Regions from separate parts of the Cupriavidus sp. UYPR2.512 genome, predicted to be linked through region 2. Evidence: predicted binding sites of a transcription regulator. Region 2 holds the regulator's gene; the other holds the start of a gene.
The links. The regulator LexA, encoded in region 2, represses DNA repair genes until DNA is damaged. The targets are predictions, from matches to a motif close to ACTGTATNNNNATACAGT.
Positions count from the first base shown of each region.

Region 1: a site for LexA is predicted at 5,426-5,443, ahead of recA (recombinase RecA). Genes of this name have one in related genera too.

Region 1 covers NZ_KB903159.1:18,586-30,129, forward strand. The annotation lists gene A3A5_RS0127440 (TerC family protein) at 1-160, opposite strand, end outside; gene sucD (succinate--CoA ligase subunit alpha) at 399-1,280, opposite strand; gene sucC (ADP-forming succinate--CoA ligase subunit beta) at 1,378-2,544, opposite strand; gene A3A5_RS0127455 (DUF2889 domain-containing protein) at 2,634-3,338, opposite strand; gene recX (recombination regulator RecX) at 3,650-4,117, opposite strand; gene recA (recombinase RecA) at 4,221-5,285, opposite strand; gene A3A5_RS0127470 (response regulator transcription factor) at 5,523-6,212, shown strand; gene A3A5_RS0127475 (sensor histidine kinase) at 6,267-7,823, shown strand; gene A3A5_RS0127480 (DUF4212 domain-containing protein) at 7,820-8,152, shown strand; gene A3A5_RS0127485 (MFS transporter) at 8,403-10,103, shown strand; tRNA gene A3A5_RS0127490 (tRNA-Met) at 10,237-10,313, shown strand; gene A3A5_RS0127495 (DUF882 domain-containing protein) at 10,421-11,008, opposite strand; gene A3A5_RS0127500 (murein L,D-transpeptidase) at 11,039-11,544, opposite strand, start outside.
Region 2 covers NZ_KB902853.1:55,264-66,807, reverse strand. The annotation lists gene dusA (tRNA dihydrouridine(20/20a) synthase DusA) at 1-538, shown strand, start outside; gene A3A5_RS0102995 (hypothetical protein) at 1,547-1,825, shown strand; tRNA gene A3A5_RS0102990 (tRNA-His) at 1,933-2,008, shown strand; gene A3A5_RS0102985 (hypothetical protein) at 2,099-2,443, shown strand; gene A3A5_RS43950 (hypothetical protein) at 2,486-2,656, opposite strand; gene lexA (transcriptional repressor LexA) at 2,767-3,420, opposite strand; gene A3A5_RS0102970 (asparaginase) at 3,676-4,668, shown strand; gene rpsF (30S ribosomal protein S6) at 4,787-5,161, shown strand; gene priB (primosomal replication protein N) at 5,239-5,538, shown strand; gene rpsR (30S ribosomal protein S18) at 5,542-5,820, shown strand; gene rplI (50S ribosomal protein L9) at 5,853-6,305, shown strand; gene A3A5_RS0102945 (replicative DNA helicase) at 6,474-7,865, shown strand; gene A3A5_RS0102940 (DUF47 domain-containing protein) at 8,055-8,681, shown strand; gene A3A5_RS0102935 (inorganic phosphate transporter) at 8,695-9,702, shown strand; gene A3A5_RS0102930 (C40 family peptidase) at 9,763-10,449, opposite strand; gene A3A5_RS0102925 (hypothetical protein) at 10,497-10,958, opposite strand; gene A3A5_RS0102920 (PhoH family protein) at 11,095-11,544, opposite strand, start outside.

The DNA of each region.
Region 1 (11,544 bases), on a different contig from region 2:
CGGCGGCGCTGCCCCAGAAGATGGCCTTCTTCTGCTGGGCGGGCGGCAGGTTGCGCGAGGCGAGCGCGATCACTACCGCGTTGTCGCCGGACAGGACGATATTGGTCAGGATGATCGATCCCAACGCAATCCAGAATGTGGTGGAAGACAGCAGTTCCACGGCAGGGCTCCTTGATTTTTTTAGATGGTACACCCCGTCATCTAACGGGATTTCGGATGTCTCAAAACACGAACATGACTGTTTACCGCACGAACCTTACGATTAGATTTCAATTCAGTAATGTTACGTGTGAGCTACCCCAAAAGTGGCCCAACAGAAAGACAATGCCCCCGCGCTGGCGGGGGCATTTGCCTGACTCGTCACTCCGCGCTCGCACGCGGCAATGACAAGGTAAAACTTACAGCATTGCCTTCAGCAGGCGGCCCATTTCCGACGGATTCTTGGTCACCTTGATGCCGCAGGCTTCCATGATTTCCAGCTTGGCCTGGGCGGTATCGGCACCGCCCGAGATCAGCGCGCCGGCGTGGCCCATGCGCTTGCCCGGAGGCGCGGTCACGCCAGCGATGAAGCCAACCACCGGCTTCTTCATGTTTTCCTTGATCCAGTAAGCCGCGTTGGCTTCGTCCGGACCGCCGATCTCACCGATCATGACCACGGCGTCCGTTTCCGGATCGTCGTTGAACATCTTCATCACGTCGATGTGCTTCAGGCCGTTGATGGGGTCGCCACCAATGCCGACAGCCGACGACTGGCCCAGGCCCAGCGCGGTCAGCTGGCCCACGGCTTCGTACGTCAGCGTGCCCGAGCGCGACACCACGCCGATGCGGCCCTTCTTGTGGATGTGGCCCGGCATGATGCCGATCTTGATTTCGTCCGGCGTGATCAGGCCCGGGCAGTTCGGTCCCAGCAGCAGGGTCTTCTTCTTCTCGCGGCGCATGCGGTCCTTCACTTCCATCATGTCGCGCACGGGGATGCCTTCGGTGATGCAGACCACCAGGTCCAGGTCGGCGTCAACCGCTTCCCAGATCGCGGCAGCGGCGCCTGCCGGCGGCACGTAGATGACCGACACGGTGGCGCCGGTCTGGGCCTTGGCGTCCTTGACGCTGGCGTAGATGGGAATGCCTTCGAAGTCTTCACCGGCCTTCTTCGGGTTCACGCCCGCGACGAAGCAGTTCTTGCCGTTGGCGTAGTCGCGGCAGCCACGGGTGTGGAACTGGCCGGTCTTGCCGGTGATGCCCTGGGTGATGACCTTGGTGTCTTTGTTGATCAGAATCGACATGCTGTAATCCTTTGCTTGGCGACGAGCGGCGCGCGCAAGGGCGCATCAAAGCGCCTGCGCCGCCCGCGTTCGCGTATGGTTGCGTTCGTGCGACGGCTTACTTGCCAGCGGCAGCGGCCACCACCTTCTGGGCGGCTTCTTCCATCGTGTCGGCCGAGATGATGGGCAGGCCCGAGTCGGCCAGCATCTTCTTGCCGAGGTCTTCGTTGGTGCCCTTCATGCGCACGACCAGCGGCACCGTCAGGTGCACGGCCTTGGAAGCGGAGATCACGCCTTCGGCGATCACGTCGCAACGCATGATGCCGCCGAAGATGTTGACCAGGATGGCCTCCACGTTCGGGTTGCTCAGCATCAGCTTGAAGGCTTCGGTCACCTTCTCGGTGGTGGCACCGCCGCCCACGTCGAGGAAGTTGGCCGGCTCGCCGCCGAACAGCTTGATGGTGTCCATGGTGGCCATGGCCAGGCCGGCGCCGTTCACCAGGCAGCCGATGTTGCCGTCCAGCGAGATGTAGGCCAGGTCGAACTTCGAGGCTTCGATTTCGTTGGCGTCTTCCTCATCCAGGTCGCGGTAGGCAACGATTTCCGGGTGACGGAACAGCGCGTTCGAGTCGAAGTTGAACTTGGCGTCCAGCGCGATGACCTTGCCGTCGCCGGTCAGGATCAGCGGGTTGATTTCAGCCAGCGAAGCGTCGGTTTCATAGAACGCCTTGTACAGGCCTTGCAGGGCCTGGCGGGCTTGCGCCACGCTCGCGTCGGGCACGCCGATCTTGCGGGCGATGTCGTCGGCTTCAGCGTCGGTCAGGCCGACCGACGGCTCAATGATCAGGGTGTGGATCTTTTCCGGGCTGTGGGCAGCGACCTCTTCGATGTCCATGCCGCCTTCGCTCGAGGCCATCAGCGCGACCTTCTGCGAAACACGGTCCACCACCAGCGAAACGTACAGTTCCTTCTTGATGTCGGCGCCTTCTTCGATCAGCAGGCGGTTGACCTTCTTGCCTTCCGGGCCAGTCTGGTGCGTGACCAGTTGCATGCCCAGGATGTTCGAGGCGTAGGTCTTGACGTCGTCGATGCTCTTGGCAACCTTCACGCCGCCGCCCTTGCCGCGGCCACCCGCATGAATCTGAGCCTTGACGACCCACACCGGGCCGCCGAGCGTTTCTGCGGCCTTCAGGGCCTCGTCAACCGAGAACGCGGGGATGCCGCGCGGAACCGGCACATTGTATTTGCGCAGGATTTCCTTGCCTTGATACTCATGGATATTCATGCGTGTTTCCTTTCGGGTAGGCGTAAAAGGTAGAAGGGAAGAATCTGAAAGAAGACGAACTCTCTCGTCAGGCTGGCCAATCCTGAGAATCAGCCGGAGGTGCCGGTCGGCCGCTCGGCCGGGACAGCGTCGTTGCCGTCGGTTGCGTCACCACCGCGGTCGCCATTGGCCGCGGCCGGCGCCTGAGGCACCGTTGCGACGGCAGTCGCTGCCTCGGCCCGTACCTTGGGCGTCGGCTGGTGACCATACCAGCGCGGGTAAAACTGACGAACCACCTCGCCATCGAAACGCAGGGCGTGGCAGCCGTTCAACTGATAGGGCGGCTCCGGATTCGGGTCGTCCTCGCCGTTGTCGCGGATATTGATGACTTCACCGGCAAAGGCCTGGATCGCCGTGCTGGGCAGCACGCCGGCGGCCTCGGTCAGGTGCGAGCATCCGTGCATGGCGCCCAGGCGCTCGCGCACGGCCTTGCGAAAGCCCTGGCGCAGGTTCAGGCCGATCAGCTTGCGGTAAGCCGGGCCGATCGTGTCGCAATGGGACGGATACGGCACCCAGTCCGAGCAGGCCTCGGCATCCAGCACCGTCATTGCCTCATTGATCGTGACGCGCAGCCACAGGTCGTGCAGGGGCTGGCCCACCGGCCGGACGCGGTCGCCGGCCAGTTCGATGTCGCGAGGTTTGGTGTCGGTCAGGCGCACCTCGATATCCCACAAGCCGTCCTCTCTCTGGTACGCCTCGGCCGTAATGGCGCGACGGTGACGCTGGGAGCGGTTGACGGGCTGGGACAGAGGCATGGCCAGGCTGGAAATACGGGGGCTGGGGAACGGCGGTGCCGGAGCACCGAATAACCGGGGGAGTTTAACATGCCGCGCCGCGTTGGCCGGGAACATCCTTGCGCAGCAACTGTCGCCGCGGGATTGTTGGCCGACCATGACACCCGGCATGGCGCGGCGCCTTGCCGCAATGCACCAGCGGAACACGGACTCAGCGATGGCAACAAAATCGTCGCCAGTCCAGCCCGGAGATAACGCAATGCAGCGAATACACCCTGATGGCAGTGCAGGTAATCCGAGCTAAAAATGTCGTATGCGCCATACGCCGGCACTTAACCCTCGTCGCCGTAGTCTTCGTCCGCGCCCTGGATGATCTTGCTGACGACCGCACGCGAAAACCCGCGCGCCACCATGAAGCGGATCTGCTTTGCCCGCGCCTCGGGCGTGTCCGGCGGGGTGCCGAAGCGCTTGCGCCAGACCTCCCGGGCGCGCGCCACTTCCGTGGCGCGCAGCCGCTCCTGCAGATCACCCAGCTGCTCGCTGCCGAGCTTGTGGGTCTTGGCTTCCTGCATCACGCGCGCGGTGCCATAGCGGGCGCCGCGGCGGTGCACCAGGCTGTCGGCAAAGCGCTGGTTCGACAGCCAGTTCTCGCGCTCCAGTGCGTCCAGCAACTGCTCCAGCTGCTCGGCCGACTCGGCATGCGGCGCCAGCTTGCGTGCCAGTTCGGCGCGGCTGTGCTCGCGGCGCGACAGGTAGCCGACGGCGCGGGCCTTCAGCGAAAGCGGGGGACGGGTTGCCATGGGTTGCCGGGAATCTGTGGATGGTGGGGGCCGCGCCAAGCAAAAAGGCCGGGGCATCGGCGATGCCCCGGCCTTCGGGATGGCGCAATGGCCGCTGGCGCGGTCAGTCTTCGACCGCTACCGCGGTGGCAGCCGTCGTGGGGTTCATGGCCACCACGCCCAGCGCCGCGCGCACCTTGTTTTCGATCTCGTCGGCAATATCCGGGTTCTCGCGCAGGTATTCGCGCGCGTTGTCCTTGCCCTGGCCGATCTTGTCGCCGTTGTAGCTGTACCAGGCGCCGGACTTCTCAACGATCTTGGCGTCCACGCCCAGGTCGATGATCTCGCCCTGGCGCGAGATGCCCTGGCCGTACAGGATGTCGAAGAAGGCTTCGCGGAACGGCGGCGACACCTTGTTCTTGACCACCTTGACCTTGGTCTCGTTGCCGATCACGTCGTCGCCCTTCTTGATCGAGCCGATGCGGCGGATATCCAGGCGCACCGAGGCGTAGAACTTCAGCGCGTTGCCACCGGTGGTGGTTTCCGGCGAGCCGAACATCACGCCGATCTTCATGCGGATCTGGTTGATGAAGATCACCAGGCAGTTGGTGCGCTTGATGGTGCCGGTCAGCTTGCGCAGCGCCTGGCTCATCAGGCGGGCCTGCAGGCCCGGCAGCGAGTCGCCCATTTCGCCTTCGATTTCGGCCTTGGGCACCAGCGCCGCCACCGAGTCGATCACGATCAGGTCGATCGAGCCCGAGCGCACCAGCGCGTCGGTGATTTCCAGCGCCTGCTCGCCGGTGTCCGGCTGCGAGATCAGCAGGTCGCCGACATTGACGCCCACCTTGTTGGCGTAGCTGACGTCCAGCGCGTGCTCGGCGTCGATAAAGGCGCAGGTGCCGCCCAGCTTCTGCATCTCGGCCACGACTTGCAGCGTCAGCGTGGTCTTGCCCGACGATTCCGGACCATAGATCTCGACCACGCGGCCGCGCGGCAGGCCGCCGACGCCAAGCGCGATGTCCAGGCCGAGCGAACCGGTGGATACCACCTGGATGTCCTTTTCGACCTCGCCGTCGCCCAGGCGCATGATCGAGCCCTTGCCGAACTGCTTCTCGATCTGGGAGAGCGCGGCGGCAAGCGCCTTCTGCTTCTCGGCGCTCACGCCGGCACCTGCCTTCTTGTCGTCCATGGTCGTCCTTGAATCAATGGTGTATAAATAGGCCGCATGTGGCGCGGCACCGGCATTTTCCGGCTCCAGCGCCGGCCCGGCTGTCTGCGCGGCCGCTCTCCAGGGGGTCTCCCCGGACGGCCTCAGCGGAACGTGCGGGTACTGTATAAAAAAACAGTATGCTTGGCAAGCCCCATCACGCCGCTTGCGCTGATTGCGCGCCGGCGCCGGCTATGCCGGCCACGGGTGGAGACAACCATGCGCATTCTGATTGCCGAAGATGACGACGTGCTGGCCGACGGCCTGACGCGCTCGCTACGCCACTCTGGCTATGCCGTCGACCACGTCACCAACGGCCTGGAAGCCGATTCCGCGCTGTCGACCCAGACCTTCGACCTGCTGATCCTGGACCTGGGCCTGCCGCGCATGTCCGGGCTGGAAGTGCTCAAGCGCCTGCGCGCGCGCGGCGCCATGCTGCCGGTGCTGATCCTGACCGCCGCCGACAGCGTCGACGAGCGCGTCAAGGGCCTGGACCTGGGGGCCGACGACTATATGGCCAAGCCCTTTGCCCTGTCCGAGCTGGAAGCACGCGTGCGCGCGCTGGTGCGGCGCGGCGCCGGCGGCGGCGCTACGCTGATGCGGCACGGGCCGCTGGCCTACGACCAGGTCGGGCGCATCGCCTATCTCAACGAGCAGATGCTGGAGCTGTCCGCGCGCGAGATCGGGCTGCTGGAGATCCTGCTGACACGCTGCGGCCGCCTGGTATCGAAAGAGCAGCTGGTGGACCACCTGTGCGAGTGGGGCGAGGAAGTCAGCAACAACGCCATCGAGGTCTACGTGCACCGGCTGCGCAAGAAGATTGAAGTCGGCGGCATCCGCATCGCCACCGTGCGCGGGCTTGGCTACTGCCTGGAGAAATTCCAGCCGGCGGTGGCCACGCACCACTGATCCCCGCCCGACGCCACCGCAGGCCAAGGAGCGACCTGAGCGCAAACCGCCAAGATGAGCCTGCTGCGACTGCCCTGGCGGCGCGTGCCCCGCGCCGCGCCACCTCCTCCTTCCGCCGCCCCGGCGCCGGACGCCGCCGACCAGGACCTGGCCGACGCACTGCCGCACCTGGAGGAAAGCACCGCGCATCCGTCGCCGCGCTCATTGTTCGGCGAGATCCTCGACTGGATGCTGGCGCCGCTGCTGCTGCTCTGGCCGATGAGCATCGCGGTGACCTACCTGGTGGCCAAGTCGATTGCCAACGGGCCCTTCGACCGCGCGCTGGAAGCCAGCGCCATCGTGCTGTCGCAGCAGGTGCGCGAGGTCAACGGGCGCATCACGCTGCAGCTGCCGCTGTCGGCGCGCGAGATCCTGCGCGCCGACGAGACCGACAACATCTATTACCAGGTGGTCGGCAAGCGCGGCGAGTACATCGCCGGCGACCACGACCTGCCGCTGCCGTCCGAGGAGGACCAGGGCCATGCGGGCCTGGTGTCCCTGCGCGATGACCGCGTGGCCGGCAACGACGTGCGCGTGGCCTACACCTATGTCGACCTGAAGCAGGTCAGCGGCACCCAGCCGGTGCTGGTGCAGGTGGCCGAGACCCTGGACAAGCGCGCGCGCCTGGCCAACGAGATCATCAAGGGGGTGATCCTGCCGCAGTTCGTGATCCTGCCGCTAGCGGTGGTGCTGGTGTGGTTCGGGCTGTCGCGCGGGCTGGCGCCGCTGACCGCGATCCAGCAGCGCATCCGCGCGCGCAACCCCGGCGATACCAGCCCGATCGACGAACGCGCCGCGCCGCAGGAAATCACGCCGCTGGTGGGTTCGTTCAACGACCTGCTGGCGCGCCTGGACCAGTCAGTGCAGACTCAGAAGCGCTTTATCGCCGATGCCGCGCACCAGATGAAGACACCGCTGGCGGGCCTGCGCATGCAGGCCGAGCTGGCGCAGCGCGAGCAGTCGCCGGAAGAGCTGCGGCGCTCGCTGGCGCAGATCGCCGGCAGCTCTGAGCGCACCGCGCACCTGGTCACGCAGCTGCTGTCGCTGGCGCGCATGGAAAACCTGGCGGGCACCGGCGGCATGGCGGCGCTGGACCTGGCGGCACTCGCGCGCGAGGTGGTCAAGGACTGGCTGCCGCAGGCCTGGGCGCGCGACATCGACCTGGGCCTGGATGCCGGCGACCATCCGGTGATGGTGCAGGGCAACCGCCTGATGCTGACCGAGATGCTGAACAACCTGCTCGACAACGCCATCCGCTACACCCCGCGCGGCGGTCACGCCACGGTGCGCGTCAGCGCCGATGCCTTCGAGCCGTTCGCCTACCTGGATGTGGAAGACACCGGCCCGGGCATTGCGCCGGCCGAGCGCGAGCGCGTGATGGAGCGCTTCTACCGCGTGCTCGGCACCAATACCGAAGGCAGCGGCCTGGGCCTGGCCATCGTGCGCGAGATCGTGCAGCAGCACGGCGGCGACGTCCAGATTTCCGATCACGTCTACCAGCAATCGCCACGGCTGGCCGGCGCGCATTTCCGTGTGACGCTGCGCCAGCCCACCGAATCCCCGCCCGCATGAACGAGACGCCCGCCCCCGACCTTGCCGAAGCCCGCCAGCGCCTGGCCTGGCGACGCAACCTGCGCTGGATCTGCGGCTTGCTCGCGATCTGGTTCACGGTCACCTTCGTGGTGGCGTGGTTTGCCCGCGAACTGCGCTTCAGCTTCTTTGGCTGGCCGTTCTCGTTCTGGGTCGGCGCGCAAGGCGCGCTGGTAGTCTACGTGCTGATGGCCGCGCTCTACGCGTGGCGCATGAACCGGATCGACGCCGAAGCCGACAGCCCGGCCGCCGCCCCCGCTGCCGTGCCGTCACAGGGTGCCTCGCGTGGACCAGGCGCCGATGCTGCATAGCGGCACACCTGCAAAGCGCATCGCGACGCCAAGCCACTGCCCCGATTCCCCGCAGCGCAGCATCCGGAGCTCCGCCGGCGGCTAGCGTATACCCCGACGGTTTTGGCGTTGTCGCGCCGGAATCTGTCAGAACGCAGTAAGTTTCGCCACCCACAATCCTTTGCAACTCTGGCACAGCGGCCAGCCGCGCGGGCCTTCCCGCGCGCCCCGCCCCGCCCCGCCCGAGATCCATTCCAGACGGAGGAGACAAATGGCAAATGTGCAAAACGTTGCAGTGCCCGGAGGGGGCGCGCAAAACGCACCGATGACCCATGAAGAGCGCAAGGTGATCCTTGCCTCATCGCTGGGCACGGTGTTCGAGTGGTATGACTTCTACCTGTACGGCTCGCTGGCGGCGATCATCGCCAAGCAGTTCTTTGCCGGCCTGGACCCCACCTCGGCCTTCATCTTCGCGCTGCTCGCCTTCGCTGCCGGCTTTATCGTGCGGCCATTCGGCGCGCTGGTGTTCGGCCGCCTGGGCGACATGATCGGGCGCAAGTACACCTTCCTGGTGACGATCCTGATCATGGGCATGTCGACCTTCATCGTCGGCCTGCTGCCCGGCTACAACACCATCGGCTGGGCCGCCCCGGTGATCCTGATCGCGCTGCGCATGCTGCAGGGCCTGGCGCTCGGCGGCGAGTACGGCGGCGCCGCCACCTATGTGGCCGAGCACGCCCCGCACGGCAAGCGCGGCGCCTACACCGCGTGGATCCAGACCACGGCGACGCTGGGCCTGTTCCTGTCGCTGATCGTGATTCTGCTGTGCCGCAACCTGATCGGGCCAGACTTTGAGGTCTGGGGCTGGCGCATTCCGTTCCTGGTCTCGATCCTGCTGCTCGGCATGTCGGTCTACATCCGGCTGTCGATGAGCGAATCGCCGGCCTTCCAGCGCATGAAGGCTGAAGGCAAGACTTCGAAGGCTCCGCTGACGGAAAGCTTCGCCCAGTGGCGCAACCTGAAGATCGTGATCCTCGCGCTGGTGGGCCTGACCGCCGGCCAGGCAGTGGTGTGGTACACCGGCCAGTTTTACTCGCTGTTCTTCCTGACCCAGGTGGTCAAGGTCGACGCCACCACGGCCAACCTGCTGATCGCCGGCGCGCTCGTCATCGGCACGCCGTTCTTCATCTTCTTTGGCTCGCTGTCCGACAAGATCGGCCGCAAGTGGATCATCATGGCCGGCTGCGCGCTGGCGGTGCTGACCTACTTCCCGATCTTCAAGGGCATCACCCACTACGCCAACCCCGCGCTCGAGCGCGCCCAGAAGACGGCCCAGATCGTCGTCACCGCCGATCCGAAGCAATGCTCCTTCCAGGGCAGCCCGATCGCCCGCGAGATCGACTTCCGCAGCTCGTGCGACATCGTCAAGCGCACCCTGGCGCAGGCATCGGCCAGCTATGAGGTGGTCGACGCGCCCGCCGGCACCACCGCCACGGTGAAGATCGGCGACAAGGAGATCCCCGCCTTCAACGCCAGCCTGGTCCCCGCCGGCCACAGCTTCGACGACGCCAGCAAGAAGCAGATTGCCAGCTTCAAAAAGCAAGTGGCGGACTCCATGGCCGCCGCCGGCTACCCGACCAAGGCCGACCCTGCGCAACTGAACACCATCATGGTGCTGGTGCTGCTGACCATCCTGGTGATCTACGTCACCATGGTCTACGGCCCGATCGCCGCCATGCTGGTGGAACTGTTCCCGACCCGCATCCGCTACACCTCGATGTCGCTGCCCTACCATATCGGCAACGGCTGGTTCGGGGGCCTGCTGCCCACCATCTCGTTCGCGCTGGTGGCACAGAACGGCAACATCTACTACGGCCTCTGGTACCCGATCATCATCGCCGCCATCACCTTCGTGATCGGCGGGCTGTTCGTGCGCGAGACCAAGGACGTGAACATCTACGCCAACGACTGAGCGGTCATGCGGCACTAACGAAAACGGCAGGCCATCCGGCCTGCCGTTTTTTCATGGGAGGAACCTTCCTGCAAAATCTTCAGGGGAAGGTGTTGACAGTCGCGAAAGCGTAGGTATAATCTCAGTCTTCGTTGGCGAATTAGCTCAGTCGGTTAGAGCGACGGAATCATAATCCGCAGGTCCGGGGTTCGAGTCCCTGATTCGCCACCATCTATTTGAAAAGCCGCGTTCTCGCAAGAGATCGCGGCTTTTTGCTTTGGTTTTGCCAGGCTGGAAAAGCGGGCCGCCCACCATGGAGGAGCGGCCACCGACAGCGCTTACCAGTAACGCACGCGCCCGGTATCGATGTGCACGAACTGGTCAGACTCGTAGAAGCCGACGCCCCCGCCCTGCAATGACTTGGCCGCGTCGCGCACGTCCGCCAGCGGCACGCCGGCCAGGCGGATGTCGATGGCCTTGCCGTCCATGTGCAGGCTGTGCCTGGCCACGCCGCCGCCGCGCGTGTTGCGCAGGCGCGAGTTGGTGGCCGGGCTGCGGTAGCCGGAAATGACCTGGAACGGCTGGTCGGTGCCAAGCTCGCGGCGGACCTGGAACAGCAGGTCGAACAGCTGCGGGTCGATCATGCCGACCTTGCCGGAGTAGTGATCGCGCAGGAAGCCGTTGAGCGTAGTCAGCGCGTCGGGCACGAAGCGGTCGCCAACGGCATAGACCAAGGACACGCGTTCGCCGGTGTGGGTGTGGTCGAAAGCCAGCGTGCGGGCGTCCGGCAGGCCTGCCAGGGCCTGGCTTGCAGACAGGCTGGCCAGCGCCTGGCGCGGCGCCAGCGGCATCAGGCCGGCGGCAAGGGCCAGGCCTCCGGTGGTATGAAGAAAGCGGCGGCGTGCCTTGCGCGTCGCATCAGTCATGGTACTTCCTCTGAATGTGCCAGTGGCGCCTCAGTGGGTGGTGCCGGAGGCGCTTGCAATAGCTGGTTGCTGGGGTCGTCCGTTGCGTTGCCGCAGCGCCTTGTCCAGCAATTTGTCGTGACCGTAAATGTCAGGCAAGAAGGATACACGACCATCGGCGCGCGCAATGACCGTGCCGTAGGCCAGCACCACCGGCAAGGGCTGCTGCAGGCGCACCGTATTGGACTTGCCACGCGTCATCGCTTCGCGGATCCGGGTCTCGTTCCAGTCCGGCATATCCTGCATCACGAACTGCGCCAATGCTACTGGGGCTTCCACGCGGATGCAGCCGTGGCTGAAGTCGCGCCGGTCGCGCTTGAACAGCTGCGGCGAGGGCGTGTGGTGCAGGTAGATGTTCTCGTTGTTGGGAAACATGAACTTGATATCGCCCAGTGCGTTCAGCGGCCCCGGCCGCTGGCGGATGCGCATGCGGCCGTTCAGCACTGCTTCGAGATTCTCGTCGGACAGCGTGGTCACGGCCTTGCCTTCGCCATTGA
Region 2 (11,544 bases):
TTGCGGCACGTTTATCGTCCACGCGCGCAATGCGATCCTGAAGGGCCTGAGCCCGAAAGAAAACCGTGAGATTCCGCCGCTGCGCTATGAGGTGGCGTACCAGCTGAAGCGGGAGTTTCCGGACCTGGAGATCCTGATCAATGGCGGCATCGTCAGCTATGACGAGATGGCGGCCCATCTCGAGCACGTCGATGGCGTGATGATCGGCCGCGAGGCATACCATCAGCCCTATGTATTGGCCGAAATGGATGCGCGTTTCTATGGCGATGCGAGTGCGCCGGCACCGTCGCGGCTCGATGTCGAGCTGGCGATGCAGCGCTATATCGGCGATCTGGTGGAGCGGGGTGGCTATATGGGCGCGGTCACGCGCCACATGCTTGGCCTGCATCGTGGCATTGCGGGCGGGCGCGGCTGGCGCCGCGTGTTGTCGGATGCCAAGCGCATGAATGCGGTACGCACGCGTGCCGATGTCGATGCACTGTTCGAAGAGGCACGCGCGCACTTGCGGCCGCAGGCGCAAGTGCCATTGGCCGCGTAAGCGAGCGTGGGCCGTGCGCGCGCTGCCGAGGCCGCGTTCTAACTCCGAATCGTGTAAATGTGCATGGCTGCGCGGGGGTACCGCGCGCCTCACTTGAAATGCCTGATCGCCCGGAAACTGGCGCCAGGAAAGGGATTCCCCTAATTCGCTGAGGCAGGGCACTTTCATACACTGTGCCTGCCCTCGAATACAGGGCTTTCTTCAACTGATTATTAGCCCGCTTCGGCGGGCTTTTTTTTGTCGGCGCTTTCTGCTGCTACGCCAGGCTTGTTGCTCTTCGTTTACCCGAATGGTGCATTCCCGGGATGACAGTTACAGTGCAACCGCCTTCAGGGCATTTGAGATCGCTAAATTTAAGAGTCCGCGCTGCGGACTCTTTTTTTGCGCGCTCGCTTTGCATGCGCCAGACGAGGAAATTAGACGGTTGCCCTCGTAAAGAGTTCCATCGGTCACGCCAGCAGACTAGCGCGTATGGCTGATGCCTACGTCCAGCGTGCCATATGTCGTGATGCTGGATTCCCTGCCGTCGACCCCGCCGCCGGCGCATCCGCCGAGCAAGGCTGCCAATGCTGTCAGCGCAAGAATTCGCGCAGGCCATCTACACTTAATTTGCATTCCCGTTCCCTGCGCTCGTTGTCGTGTCGATTTTGTCGATGACGTCGTTTTGGCTCGCATATGCTCGTGAGGTTCCATCGCCAGGTGCTGGCGCCACGGCAATGAGAGGGCAGGGTGGCCAAAAAGAGGCAGGCGGCCCGATGGGGCGGGCCGCCTGACGGGAAGGTCGAGGGGGGTCAATGTCCCTCAGGCACAAGTATCGCTTCGCGCATTTGCGGCATGAACCCTGCAGAGGTAGGGGCTGTGCACAGCATATTTCCGCGAGCGATCGACGGCATGCGCTAAGGTGTCAGCCGGGCTGGGCGCCCTGGCCGGCGGCCGTGATACGATCCCTCGCATTGCCCCAGGCGAGACAAGGCATGGTGTGCGGACCGATGCCGGCAGGGGAGCAGCGTGGAAAAAGCAAACGTGGAAAACGAACCGCCGTTCGGCGTTGTCTATGAAGATTTCAGGGTGGTCTGGGTTGCCGAGCAACTGCAGGACGGCAAATGGACGGCACGCTACTGCTGGCACCCCGGCACTTCGGAAGCCGCTGGCAAGGCCTTGCAGGAAGCTGTGCTGAACGGCAAGTCGCGCCGCCTGTTGGGGCAGTTCGATACCGAAGCCGAGACTGTCGAAGCCATCAAGCAGGCAGTGCTGCTTGAGGCAAAGTGGAGCCCGTCCCGGACCTGAGCTTTCCTCTCAAAAAAAATTGTGCGGGATACTAGCCATCCCGGAAAACTGTTTGTATAATCTTGGTTTTCGTCGATCAGCAATGAAACGCGCTGATGACCTCTACGGTGGCTGTAGCTCAGTTGGTAGAGTCCAGGATTGTGATTCCTGTCGTCGTGGGTTCGAGTCCCATCAGCCACCCCAAAGCATTTTCCAGAACGGCGCCTCGCGAGGGCGCCGTTTTGCATTCCCGGGGGTGGTATGTCTGTTCGAGCAGCAGTGCTTGGCGTAGCGATGGCAGCCATGGTGGCAGGGTGTGCCACCGGTACTTCTGAAAAAGACATTCGCGCGCGTGCGCCTATGCGCTTGTTCACGCCCGCCAAGATGGGTGATGTTGCGAAATGCCTTCGCAACAATCTGGGCGATGATGCCGCGGTCGTCAACTATCCGGCGAGGAACCAGACTGAGATCCGCATCGGCCAGACCACGTCTGGCGGTGAATACCAATACGCCTATCTGATTTCGCTGACGGCAAAGCCGGATGGTACGGCGCTGGAGCTGCGCAAGAGCGATACCTGGTTCCCGCAGCTGACGCCGCAAGAGCTGGAAGCCGAAACCAAGGCGTGCGCGCGTAGCTGAGGGCAGCCCCGGGGCTACGCCGGCTGCGCCCGAGAGGTCAGGTCAGGCGGCCAGTTTTTCGGCGGTTTCGAGTTCAAGCATGCGGCAGATCGCCGCCATGCTGCCGACCATGGTGCGGCGCTGCGTACCCTGGTAGACGCGTACGCCCTTGCTCTGGCGGAACGGCACGGGCTTGACCGGGCGACGGGCGGCGACTTGGTGGATTTGCGGCATGGTGGCACCTCTTTTAGGCAAAGCGGGGTCAACACCCGGCAAGCCGGGCGGCGTCTGCAAAGCAATGGAAGCGGGTGGGCCCGCGCAGGCGGTTGGCCTGTGGTGCCCGGCTAGAAGCCGGAAGATCGGATCAGCCCGACGGCGATGCCTTCCAGCGAGAACTCCTCGCCAGGCTCCACGATGATGTTGGTGAAGTCCGGGTTTTCTGCGATCAGTTCGATATGGCCACCGCGCCGCTGCAGGCGCTTGACGGTCACGTCATCACCCAGGCGCGCCACCACGATCTTGCCGTTAGCGGCTTCGCTGGCGCGGCGCACGGCCAGCAGGTCGCCATCGAGGATGCCGGCATCGCGCATGCTCAGGCCGCGCACGCGCAGCAGGTAATCTGGGCGTTCGTCGAAGACCGAGGCGTCGACCTGGTACTGGCGGTCAATATGCTCGGCGGCGAGTATCGGGCTGCCGGCAGCAACGCGGCCCACCAGCGGCAGCGTCAGCTGCATCACGCCGGCCATCGGCAACGAAAACTGGTCGGGCATTTCCGAATCGCTGCGTGCTACTTTCAGGCGGATGCCACGTGAGGCGCCCGGGGTCAGTTCGATCACGCCCTTGCGTGCCAGCGCCCTCAGGTGTTCTTCTGCGGCATTGGGCGAGGAGAAGCCGAATTCAGCGGCGATTTCGGCGCGCGTGGGCGGAAAGCCGGTGCGGCGGATCGTGTTGCGGATCAGATCGAAAATCTGCTGCTGCCGGGGTGTCAGGGTCGCCATGGGATCGCCGTTCCGTGCGGGGCCGCGGGGATTCCGGGTAAGGATCGGTCGATCCTTTATCCTGTATCCGGCTGGCCAGGCACTGTATGTTTAAACAGTATGCTGTGATTTTATACAGTATCGGCCTGAGCGCAAGCAGAATTTTTGGGGCGTGCCGCATCGACGGAATATGGATCGCCAGCGCGGGCCGGCGGCGAGGCGGGGCGCGCCCGTTACAATCGGCATTCCCGTCTTCCCACATTCTTTGCACGCCCCATGACCCAATTGCCTCGCATCGTCGTACTGGCCACCGGCGGCACCATCGCTGGCGCGGCCGGCAACTCCGCCAGCAGCGCACGCTACCAGGCGGCGACCGTGCCGGTGTCGTCGTTGCTGGCAGCGGTGCCCGCGCTGCAGTCGGCGGCCCGCATCGAGGCCGAGCAGGTGGCCCAGGTCGACAGCAAGGACATGACCTTCATGCTCTGGCAAACGCTGGCGGCACGGGTTGAGCACTGGTCCGCGCAGCCCGACGTGGCCGGCATCGTGATCACGCACGGCACCGATACGCTGGAGGAAACCGCGATGGCGCTGCACGTGACGCAATCGTGTCCGGTGCCCGTGGTGATGACGGCGGCAATGCGCCCGTCGACGTCGCTGTCGGCCGATGGTCCGCTGAATCTGCTGGATGCGGTGCGCGTGGCCGCCCACCCCGATGCGCGCGGCAAGGGTGTGCTGGTGGTGCTGAATCAGCAGATCCACGCTGCGCGGGATGTGGCCAAGGCCCACACATCGGCGGTTGATGCCTTTGTCTCGGCCTGCGGGCCGCTGGGTTTCGTGCAGGATGACTACGTGCGCTTCGCCCGCGCGCCGCGCGCGGCGTGGGTGATCGGGCCGATGCCGGCGGCGTGGCCGATGGTGGAGATTGTGCCGAGCTACGCCCAGCCGGGCAGGGTGGCTGTGGATGCGCTGGTCCGTGCGGGCGTTGCCGGACTGGTGGTGGCTGCCGCCGGCAATGGCTCGGTGCATGAGGTGCTGGCCGAGGCGCTGGCCGATGCTGCTGCCGCGGGCGTGGCCGTGGTGCGCAGTTCCCGCACCGGGGCCGGCCATGTGGCGATTCCGCCCCAACTAAGCCCGGCGGATGGGGCTTTTGTCTCGGCAACGGACCTCAATCCCTATAAGGCGCGCGTGCTGCTGGTCCTGGCGCTGGCAGCCGATGCAGGGCTGGCGCAGGATCCGGCAAGGCTGCAGGCCTTGTTTGCCAACGCCTGATTTGCCTGTGTAAACAGCGGCTTGCGCACTTGCTGCCATGCGCGCTATAATTTAAGGCTATTCAACCTTGCCACACCGGACTCGTGACGCCCGGGTGGCTAATCCAAAAGGAGCGTCAATGCGTCATTACGAAATCGTCTTCATCGTCCACCCGGACCAGAGCGAACAAGTGCCGGCCATGATCGAGCGCTACAAGCAGCTCGTGACCTCGCAGAACGGCAACGTTCATCGCGTGGAAGACTGGGGCCGTCGCCAGATGGCCTACATGATCCAGAAGCTGGCCAAGGCTCACTACGTTTGTCTGAACATCGAATGCGGCAAGGAAACGCTGGCTGAACTGGAACACGCGTTCAAGTTCAACGATGCCGTCCTGCGCCACCTGATCGTGCAGACCAAGAAGGCCGAGACCGCACCTTCGCCGATGATGAAGGAAGTGCAGCGCGAAGAAGCCCGCAAGGCCGCGCAAACGACCACCGAAGGCCAGGCCGCCTGAGTGCGGACTGCGGTGCGCGCCATGGCTGACAGCGTCGGCCACGGCAGCACGGATTGCAACCAGCAAGAGGCCCCGCGTTGAACCAGCTTCGGCTTGCCGCCACCCTGGCGGAACGCGATGCCCTGCGCTATACCCCGGCCGGGGTCCCCGTCGTGAACTGCATTCTGCAGTACAGCGGCGAGGCCGTCGAGGCGCAAACGCCGCGGCAGGTCGAGTTTGCAATCGCAGCGATGGGCATCGGACAGGTTGGCCAGCGTCTGGAGCGGTTACCGCTCGGCACGCTGCTCGACTGCGAAGGATTCCTGGCCCGCAGGCACCGCAACAGCAAGGCTCTCGTCTTTCACATCACTGGATGTAAAGCATTCGAAAAGGATTGAATCATGGCATTCGTCAAACGTGACAACAAGAACAAGAAGCGCTTCCAGCAACAGAACCCGCTGTTCAAGCGCAAGCGCTTCTGCCGCTTCACCGTGGCTGGCGTGGAACAGATCGACTACAAGGATCTGGACACCCTGAAGGACTTCATCGGCGACAACGGCAAGATCACGCCGGCCCGCCTGACCGGTACCAAGGCTCACTATCAGCGTCAGCTGGATACGGCCATCAAGCGTGCGCGTTTCCTCGCGCTGATGCCGTACACCGACCTGCACAAGAACTGATCAGGCCCTAGGTCCGTTAAGGAGAGAATACGATGCAAATTATTCTGCTGGAAAAAGTCGTCAACCTGGGCAACCTGGGTGACATCGTCAAGGTGAAGGACGGTTACGCCCGTAACTTCCTGATCCCGGGCAAGAAGGCCCGCCGCGCTACGCAAACCGCGATCGCCGAATTCGAAGTCAAGCGCGCCGAGCTGGAAAAGGCCGCTGCCGAGAAGCTGGCTGCCGCGCAAGCCGAAGGCGAGAAGCTGAACGGCCTGACCGTCCAGATCAGCCAGAAGTCGGGTGTGGACGGCCGCCTGTTCGGTTCCGTGACCAACGCCGACATCGCTGAAGCCCTGGCTGGCCAAGGCTTCAAGCTGGAAAAGGCCCAGGTTCGCATGCCGAACGGCCCGCTGAAGATGGTGGGCGACCACCCGGTCAGCGTTGCGCTGCACACGGACGTCGTGGTCGACGTGACCGTGTCGGTCGTGGGCGAAAGCGTCTAAGGACGTGCCGCCTCGCCGGCGCGCTGCGCCGGCTGAAGCACCGCAAGCACCGCAAGCAAGAAAGGCAGGAGCCCTGGCTCCTGCCTTTTTTGTTGCCTGCTTGTCTTTGCAGGCGCCGTCGCTAAATGTCCGGCGAAGTGCGTCCGCCCGCCGTTATAATCCCTCCCCATGAACGCGCCCGTCGCCGACCCCCAACTCGAGAACCTCAAGGTCCCGCCGCATTCCATCGAAGCCGAGCAATCGGTGCTGGGTGGCCTGCTGCTGGACAACGCCGCCTGGGACCGCATTGCGGACTTCATTTCCGAGGCGGATTTCTACCGTTTTGACCACCGGATGATCTTCCAGAGCATCGCCCGGCTGATCTCGGCGACCAAGCCGGCCGACGTGATCACGGTCTATGAGATGCTGCAGGTGGCCGGCAAGGCCGAGGAGGTGGGCGGGCTGGCCTACCTGAATTCGCTGGCGCAGAACACGCCCAGCGCGGCCAACATCCGCCGCTACGCGGAGATCGTGCGCGAGCGCTCGGTGCTGCGCAAGCTGGTGACGGCGGCCGACGATATCGCCTCGGCCGCATTCGCGCCCAAGGGCCGAGAGGTGCGCGAGCTGCTGGATGAGGCCGAGTCCAAGGTCTTTGCGATTGCCGAAGAAGGCTCGCGCGGCCAGAAGGGTTTCCAGGAAATCCAGCCGCTGCTGACCCAGGTGGTCGAGCGCATCGACGAGCTGTATCACCGCGATTCCACCACCGACGTCACCGGCGTTCCGACCGGCTTCATCGACCTGGACAAGATGACCAGCGGCATGCAGCCGGGCGACCTGGTCATCGTGGCCGGCCGCCCGTCGATGGGTAAGACAGCGTTCTCGCTGAACATCGGCGAGCACGTGGCGGTGGAGCAGGGCTTGCCGGTGGCAGTGTTCTCGATGGAAATGGCGGGCACCCAGCTGGCCATGCGTATGCTCGGCTCGGTAGGCCGCCTCGACCAGCACCGGCTGCGCACTGGCCGCCTGCTGGATGAGGACTGGCCGCGGCTGACGCATGCGATCCAGCGCATGAACGACACGCAGTTGTTCATCGATGAAACGCCGGCGCTGAACCCGATGGAGCTGCGTGCCCGTTCGCGGCGCCTGGCGCGCCAGTGCGGGCAACTTGGCCTGATCATCATCGATTACCTGCAGCTGATGTCGGGTTCCGGCGGCGGCGAGAACCGCGCCACGGAAATTTCCGAAATTTCCCGTTCGCTCAAGGGCCTGGCCAAGGAACTCAACTGCCCGGTGATCGCGCTGTCGCAGCTGAACCGAAGCCTGGAACAGCGCCCCAACAAGCGCCCGGTCATGTCCGACCTGCGCGAATCCGGCGCTATTGAACAGGATGCCGACGTGATCCTGTTCATCTACCGCGATGAAGTCTATAACGCGGACTCCCAGGACAAGGGCACGGCCGAAATCATTATCGGCAAGCAGCGTAACGGCCCGATCGGCACGGTGCGCCTGACCTTCCTGGGGCAGTTCACGAAGTTCGACAACTTCAGCGGCGGCCCGGCTTTCTTCGACAACGACACCTGACGAAGTCAAGCCAGCCTGCAATAGGCTGTGCGGCGCCGTCTTTTGCGCCAAATTCGCGGGCAATGTCCCTGTAACCCTGTAAAATATTGCGCTTTGATGACAGCCGCTGCCCGCGACTGTCATGCAACGCGCCCGCTCAATCCTGCAACACAATCAGCAGCGTCACCACGCTGCCACAAGGAACATTCCATGTTCGGCCGATTCATGCCCACGGAGGGCAAGTTCTTCGAATATTTCAACCAGCACGCCGACTGCGCGGTGACCGCCGCCCATGAGCTCCAGGCACTGGTCAACGATTTGCCCAACGCCGAGGCACATGCCCGCCGCGTCCAGGCCACCGAAAAGAAGGCCGACCGGATCACGCACGACACCATCGACCTGCTGCACAAGACCTTCATCACGCCGCTGGACCGCGACGAGATCCACAAGCTCATCACGACCATGGACGACATCCTGGACCTGATGGAAGACGTGGCCGAGACCATCTCGCTGTACGACGTCACCAACCTCACCGACGAGGCGCTGCGCCTGGCGGCCATCTGCGTGCAGTGCTGCGACCAGGTCAAGATCGCGGTGGGCCTGCTCGAGGACATGGGCAACGCCAGCGCCATCCTGAAGACCGCGCAGCAGATCGACCAGCTTGAGTCTGAAGCCGACCGCGTGATGCGCTCGGCGATGTCCAAGCTGTTCCGCGACGAGACCGACGTCAAGCGCCTGATCAAGCTGAAGGCCATCTACGAACAGCTCGAGACGATCACCGACAAGTGCGAGGACGTCGCCAACATCATCGAAGGCATCGTCCTGGAAAACGCCTGAGGCGGCAATCGGCATGCAGACCATACAAATGAGCCTGTGGGTGATCGCCTTGCTGGTGGCGCTCGCGCTGCTGTTCGACTTCATGAACGGCTTCCACGACGCGGCCAACTCGATCGCCACGGTGGTGTCCACCGGCGTGCTCAAGCCGCACCACGCGGTGGCCATGGCCGCCATGTGCAACGTCGTTGCCATCTTTATCTTCCACCTGAAGGTGGCTGCCACGGTCGGGACCGGCACCATCGATGTCGCGATCGTCGATCACTACGTGATATTCGGCGCCCTGGTCGGGGCGATTGCCTGGAACATCATCACCTGGTACTACGGCATCCCGTCGTCGTCCTCGCACGCGCTGATCGGCGGGCTGGTGGGTGCCGCGGTGGCCAAGGCCGGCACCGGCGCGCTGGTGGGCAGCGGCCTGCTGAAGACCGTGGCCTTCATCCTGATTTCGCCGCTGCTGGGGTTCATCCTCGGCTCGATGATGATGGTGATCGTGGGCTGGACCTTCTTCCGTACGCCGCCGTCGCGCGTGGACCGCTGGTTCCGCCGGCTGCAACTGGTCTCGGCCTCGATGTACAGCCTGGGCCATGGCGGCAATGACGCGCAGAAGACCATCGGCATCATCTGGATGCTACTGATTGCCAGCGGCCATGTGGCGGCCGGCGGCGAGCCGCCGGCCTGGGTCATCGTCAGCTGCTACGTGGCGATCGGCATGGGTACAATGTTTGGCGGCTGGCGCATCGTGCGCACCATGGGCCAGAAGATCACCAAGCTCAAGCCGGTCGGCGGTTTCTGCGCCGAGACGGGCGGGGCCATGACGCTGTTCTTCGCTTCGGCGCTGGGCGTGCCGGTATCGACCACGCATACGATCACGGGGGCCATCGTCGGCGTCGGCTCGGCGCAGAAGATGTCGGCAGTGCGTTGGGGCGTGGCCGGCAATATCGTCTGGGCCTGGGTGCTGACGATCCCGGCGTCGGCCTTCATGGCGGCGATCGCGTGGTGGATCGGGCGGCATATCCTGTAAGGCAGGGGCCGCCGTACCAACAAAAAGCCAGGCTGATGCCTGGCTTTTTGTTGGGGTGCTTCACTGGTTGGCGAAGGCCGCGATGGGATCGTCGTCGACCGGAAGCGGTGCCGGGGCCGGCGTGGGCTCAGGCAGCGGTGGCGCGGCCGGGGGTGCCACCGATGCTGGCGGCGCAGTCGGCTGGTTGACCGCCGCGACCACGCGGCGCGCGCCGTCGTAGCGCGAGGCCCAGTAAGGCTTGCCCATGTCTTCGAGCCGGACCGTGCCGCCGGACGACGGTGCATGGACAAAGCGGTTCTGGCCGACGTAGATGCCCACGTGCGAATTGGCGCGGCCGGTGGTGTTGAAGAACACCAGGTCGCCGGACGCCACCTCGCTGCGGTCCAGCGAGCTGCCGCGGGCGCCCATTGCCTCGGTCGTGCGCGGCAGGCTTACATTGGCCGCGCGCGACACCACGTAGCGCACCAGCCCGCTGCAGTCGAAGCCGGAGTCCGGCGTATTGCCGCCGTAGCGATAGGGTGTGCCCACCAGCGACATCGCCTGGATGGAAATCTCTTCCAGTCCGGCGCTGGGATCGATCATGGGCTTGCCCGGCGTGCGCGGCAGGCCGGCGTGGCGGGAAGGCGGGGAGCTGGCGCAGGCCGCCAGCAGCGCGGCGGTGGCGCAGAGCAGCGGCAGCCGCGCCTGGGCAAGCAGGCGCTGCAGGCGCAGCGGATGGGAAGAAAGACGGGTACGGCGCAATGGCATCCTGGGTTTCCGGTCGCCGGCCTGCCGGCGCACCGGAAGCCTTGCCGCTACCAGCGTAGCTGGGCGTTGCGGGTACCGGTGCTGACCTTGACGGACTTGGCCTGGCCCTTGTAACTGGCCTCGATATTGTAGCTGCCTTCGGGCGCACGTATCAGGCAGCGCGGGCCGGCGGCGCGGAAGGTGGCGACTTCCTGTTCGTCCCGCACCAGCTTGACGTCCACGTCGGACAGGAATTCACCGTTGGCGCCCTGCGTGAACAGGATGCCGATATTGAAGTCTTTCTCCTTGGCCGCCAGCGCCTGGCGTTCGTCCTCGGCGACGCCGCCGCAGACGTAGCTGACCGGGCCCATGGTGCGAATCACCATTTCTTCGGCGGCGGCATGGGCCGGGCGCCAGCTGGCGGCCAGCGCGATGCCGGCGGCGGCCAGCATGGCCAGCGCAAGGCGCTGCCTGTGCCGGCTGCGGGCGGCGGCAGGCGACTGCCTGCCGGGCAGATGCTGGGTATTCATCGACGCCTCCAGTGGGGATGCGGGGCAACGGCAAACATGGGGCCATCATAGCCCCAAAGTGCTTGCCGTTGACGACGGCGCTCAGGCACTGCGGGCGCGCCCCGCCACCGGCAGGGCGCGCCGCAGGCTGCCAGTGTCAGAGCACGTCGCCGGCGTGATCGGCCAGGCGCGAGCGTTCGCCGCGCGCCAGCGTGATATGGCCGCTGTGGCTCCAGCCCTTGAAGCGGTCGACCACGTAGGTCAGGCCCGACGAACCTTCGGTCAGGTACGGCGTGTCGATCTGCGCGATATTGCCCAGGCAGATGATCTTGGTGCCGGGGCCGGCGCGGGTCACGAGCGTCTTCATCTGCTTGGGCGTCAGGTTCTGCGCCTCGTCGATGATGACGAACTTGTTGACGAAGGTGCGCCCGCGCATGAAGTTCATGCTCTTGACCTTGATGCGCGACCGGATCAGCTCCTGCGTGGCGGCACGGCCCCAGTCGCCGGCGCTGTCGTCGCTCTTCTGCAGCACCTCGAGGTTGTCGTCGAACGCGCCCATCCAGGGCTGCATCTTCTCTTCCTCGGTGCCGGGCAGGAAGCCGATGTC